Regions from separate parts of the Ruicaihuangia jiafui genome, predicted to be linked through region 2. Evidence: riboswitches for the same ligand, from Rfam matches in the RefSeq annotation. Region 2 holds a riboswitch; the other holds the start of a gene.
What was found. Region 2 has a riboswitch for glycine ahead of gcvT (glycine cleavage system aminomethyltransferase GcvT). Riboswitches for the same ligand answer to the same signal wherever they lie in the genome.

Region 1: linked by a shared signal. The riboswitch ahead of HCT51_RS04265 (L-serine ammonia-lyase) and the one ahead of gcvT (glycine cleavage system aminomethyltransferase GcvT) in region 2 are both predicted to bind glycine.

Annotation. Positions count from the first base shown of each region.
Region 1 is NZ_CP061771.1:889,130-891,572, forward strand. It holds gene HCT51_RS04260 (CPBP family intramembrane glutamic endopeptidase) at 1-682, shown strand, start outside; glycine riboswitch at 749-835, shown strand; glycine riboswitch at 836-928, shown strand; gene HCT51_RS04265 (L-serine ammonia-lyase) at 970-2,418, shown strand.
Region 2 is NZ_CP061771.1:2,403,256-2,405,698, reverse strand. It holds gene HCT51_RS11540 (DUF1294 domain-containing protein) at 1-761, opposite strand, end outside; glycine riboswitch at 891-984, shown strand; glycine riboswitch at 985-1,074, shown strand; gene gcvT (glycine cleavage system aminomethyltransferase GcvT) at 1,110-2,228, shown strand; gene gcvH (glycine cleavage system protein GcvH) at 2,228-2,443, shown strand, end outside.

The DNA.
Region 1 (2,443 bases), 1.5 Mb from region 2:
GAGCCTCGCGCTGGCGCTCCCGCGGCGCGCGCTGTTCAACGACCTCGTGCTGATCGGGCTCGGGCTCGTGATCATCAGCACCATATCGGTGGCAGCCGACATCAGTTACGGCAACATGCTGCTGATGGGCGCGGTGCTGGCGCTCGCGGTGCTGGTTCCGTACCTGATCGACCGGTTCGGCTACCGCACGCACACGATTCGGTTCCCGGTGAACACCGGGCGGCGCTGGACCCGGCTGGAACGCTGGTATCTGGTGATCGTCGTGCTGCTCGGCTGGGCCATCCTGCCGACCTATTTCATCGGCTCCGGGGCGTACCAGAATTGGCCGGCGATCCACGAGCCCGATGAGCTGGCGCGCCTGTTCGTCGGGGTGAACGTGGTCGGCATCTGGGACGAGCTGTTCTTCATCTGCGTGGTGTTTACCCTGCTGCGCCGACATTTCCCGCTCTGGCAGGCGAACCTGCTGCAGGCCGTGATCTTCGTGTCGTTCCTCTGGGAGTTGGGCTACCGAAGCTGGGGTCCGTTGCTGACCATTCCGTTCGCGCTGCTGCAGGGCTGGATCTTCTCGCGGGTGAAGTCGCTCAGTTACGTGGTGAGCGTGCACCTGCTGTTCGACCTGGTGGTGTTCCTCGTGCTTGTGCATGCGCACAACCCCGAGTGGCTGCCGATCTTCCTGTACTGATCACCCTCGTTCCTTGCGCGGCCGGTCTTTCCCCGATAGCTTCGGCGTGATAATTGAAGACGCCATTACGCTGCAGCGGGAGAGCCCAGTCCGGGCGCCGAAGGAGCAAATTCCTCCCCGGGAATCTCTCAGGCCCAGTACCGCCGCAGTGTGGCAACTCTGAAAAGCAGCCCATCCGGGCTCACCGGCGGTGCAAGGCGTCCACACGGGCGCTGAATCTCTCAGGTCCACCACAGAGCGGGGAGGAACTCAGGCGGAGCCTCGGCTCCGAGGATGGGAGTTCCGACATGTCTGGTACGCCGGCAACACCGCAGGATGCGCCGAAACAGCAGGACGCGCCAGACCGGTACGAGCACATCGGCGTCTTCGACCTGTTCAAGGCGGGCATCGGGCCATCCAGCTCGCACACTGTAGGCCCCATGCTGGCCGCGGCACAGTTTGCCCAGCTGGTCAGCGCCAGCGGCAACATCGACCAGGTCCAGACGGTGCAGGTGGAACTATTCGGCTCGCTCGCGGCCACCGGGGCCGGACACGGCACGTTCCCCGCGATCCTGCTCGGGCTCGAGGGTTTTATCCCGGAAACCATCACCCAGGACGACCTAGAGCATCGGGCCACTGCGATCACCGCATCGGGCTCGCTCACCCTCAACGGCCTGCGATCGGTGGCGTGCCGGGTGGACGAGTTCGTGCTGCGACCACTCACGATCCGGCGCCGCCATACCAACGCGATGACCCTGCGGGCACGCGACGTGCGCGGCGAATCGCTGCTCGAGGAAACCTACTACTCGATCGGCGGCGGTTTCATCGTCACCGAGAGCGCATCCGAGACGGCCGACGAGCCCGCGCTCAGCCCGCCGTTCCCGTTTCGCACCGCAGAGGAACTGCTGACCGCCTGCGCTGAGCACGACCTCAGCATCAGCGATGTCATGCTCGCCAACGAGCTGCACACCACGGAGCGGTCCGAGATCCGTGAGGGAATCCTCCGGCTCTGGCGCACGATGATCGAATGCCAGCAATCCGCCGTGCTTCGCTCGGGGACGCTTCCTGGTGCGCTGAACGTTCGGCGGCGGGCCCCCGATTTGCAGGCTCACCTGGAACGGCAAGACCCCGAGCGCTCACCGCAGTTCTGGCAGGAGTGGGTCAACCTCGTCGCGCTGGCGGTGAACGAGGAGAATGCGAGCGGCGGCCGGTTGGTCACCGCTCCCACCAACGGAGCCGCCGGAATCATCCCGGCGGTGTTGCATTACGCGGTGAACTACACCGACCAGGGGCGGGCGGCAGACCAGGACGAACGGGACGGAATTGTTGAGCGGTTTTTCCTGACCGCCGCCGCGGTCGGCTCACTGTTCAAGATGAATGCCTCGGTGTCCGGGGCCGAGGTCGGCTGCCAGGGCGAGGTCGGGTCGGCATGCTCGATGGCGGCCGCGGGGCTTGCCGAGATCCTCGGCGGTACGCCGGAGCAGGTGGAGAACGCGGCGGAGATCGCGATGGAACACAACCTCGGCCTGACCTGTGATCCCATCGGCGGGCTGGTGCAGATTCCCTGCATCGAGCGAAACGCGATCGCCGCAGGCAAAGCGATCAACGCCGCCAAGATGGCGCTGTGGGGTGACGGAAAACACCACGTATCGCTGGATGCGGTGATCGCGACGATGCGGGAGACCGGCGCCGACATGAGCTACAAGTACAAGGAAACCGCGATGGGCGGACTGGCCGTCAACGTCGTGGCGTGCTGAATCCGCGGCATGCTGAATCCGCGGC
Region 2 (2,443 bases):
CCGAACAAGGCGGGCACCGCCGAGAGCGGCGGCGTCAGCGGCGACGCCAGCAACACGAACGCCACCACGTTCAGCATCACCGTCCCCCAGAACGCCAACCGGAACGAGGCCTTCTTGGTCTTGTGGCGCAGCAACTGCTGGGCGATGATCGCACCGGGCCAGCCGCCGAGCAGGCCGATCGAGAGCAGGGTGCTCTCGGAGATCCGCCAGTTGCCGGCGGTCGCCGCCGACTTGTCCGCCGCATAGACGACGACGCTGAGCACACTCGCGATCAGATAGACCGCCGCGAACCACCACGGCACCGACCAGAGCACATCGGTCACGAAGTACAGCACCGCGAACGCCGCGATCGCCGACAGCGCGATGACATTCACCGGACCGCGGCCGCGACGCCCGGCCGGAGTCGAGGCGCTGGGATGGCCGGGCCGGCTCGGCCGGCCGGAGGTGGAGTGTGCCCTGCCGGTTGCCGCACGCGGACCGGCTGCCGCGGGCGCCGATGCTGTGTGGCCAGCCCCACTGCCAGCCCCACTGCCGGCCCCGCCGGCGCGCACCACCCGCGACGCGCGCCGCTTGCCATCGGCGCCGGACTCCACCACGAAGCGCAGCGATTCACCGGTGCGGGGTCGCTCCGCACGAGACGCGAACGCGGTGGCGTGCACGAAGATCGCGGCGCTTCCGTCCTCCGGCGTGATGAAACCGAACCCACGCTCGTCGTTCCAGGAGGCGAGGGTGCCTCGGGTCTGCGTGGTGCCGGATGCCATGAGGTGATGTTAGTGCCGCACCCCGAGTGCGCGGCGAGGACACCGCGAACCGCGCCGCGAGCGACCGTGAACCGGCCGCGAGCGACCGTGCCGGTTGCTATGCTGGGGGCACAATCACATACTGGGCCGCAACGCGATGCGGGAGAGCTCTCCGATCACAGGAGAGCACCGAAGGAGCAAGCCTCCCCGCCAATCTCTCAGGTAGTTGTACCGCATCGACTGGCCACTCTGAAAAGCGAATTGCGACGCAATTTGCGCCCACGGTGAAAGTCGCCACGCGCGATGAAACTCTCAGGCCAATGACAGAGGGGGAGTTCCCGCGCTTTTCAGCGACCATTGGAGAACTCCGTGACGATTCGAAATTCCCCGCTCCACGACATCCATGTCGCGGCTGGCGCAACTTTCACCGACTTCGGCGGCTGGCAGATGCCGGTCCGCTACAGTTCCGACCTCACCGAGCACCACGCTGTGCGTGACGCCGCCGGACTGTTCGACATCTCGCACATGGGCGAAATCGTCGTGCTCGGCCCCGAGGCCGGCGCCGCGCTGGACTACGCCCTCGCCGGGCGACTGTCGACTATCGCCATGAACCAGGCCAAGTACAGCCTGCTGCTCGCCCCCGAGGGCGGCATCATCGACGACCTCATCGTCTACCGCACCGGCTACGACCGATTCCTGGTGGTCGCGAACGCCGGAAATCGAGCGGATGTCGCGGCCGAACTCGTCCAGCGCGCCGCCGAATTCGACTGCGAGGTGTACGACGAGAGCGACGACGTCGCTCTGATCGCGGTGCAGGGTCCGAAGGCGCAGGAGATCCTGGAGCAGCTCACCCCGCAGCTCGACGGCCTCACCACCCCGCTCGCCGACCTCAAGTACTACTGGAGCACCCCCGCCCGCTGGGCCGACCACGAGCTGCTCATCGCCCGCACCGGATACACCGGCGAAGACGGCTTCGAACTGTATGTGTCGCCCGAGGCGGCTCCCGCCCTATGGACCGCGATCGCCGAAGTCGGCGCCGGATCGGGTCTCGTTCCCGCCGGCCTCGCGGCCCGCGACACGCTGCGGCTCGAGGCGGGCATGCCACTGTACGGGCACGAGCTCGGCCGCGACATCCTGCCGGTGCAGGCCGGCCTCGGCCGTGTCGTGCACCAGAACAAGCCCGGCGGATTCGTCGGCCAGGACGCCATCGCAGCGGGAGCGCCGGACGGCGCCCGGGTGCTCGTCGGCCTCACCGCCGAGGGCCGCCGGGCCGGCCGCGAGGGCTACGCGCTCTACGGCACCGACGAGGAGCCCGTGGGTCGCATCACCTCCGGCGCTCTCTCCCCGACGCTGGGACATCCGATCGCGTTGGCCTATGTCGACCCGGTGGTGGCCGCCCCCGGAACCGAACTGTTCATTGACGTGCGCGGCAGCCGCATCCCCGCCACCGTCACCCCTCTGCCGTTTTACAACCGAAAGGCCTCCTGATGACCGACCTCACCGCCCTCAAATACACCGATCAGCACGAGTGGTTGCTCGTCGAGGGAGATGTCGTCACCGTCGGCATCACTGATTACGCCGCCGGTCAGCTCGGCGACGTCGTGTTCGTCGAACTGCCAGAGGTGGGCGCCACAGTGCAGGCCGGCACCGTGGTCTGTGAAGTCGAGTCGACGAAGTCGGTCGGCGAGGTGTACGCGCCCGCC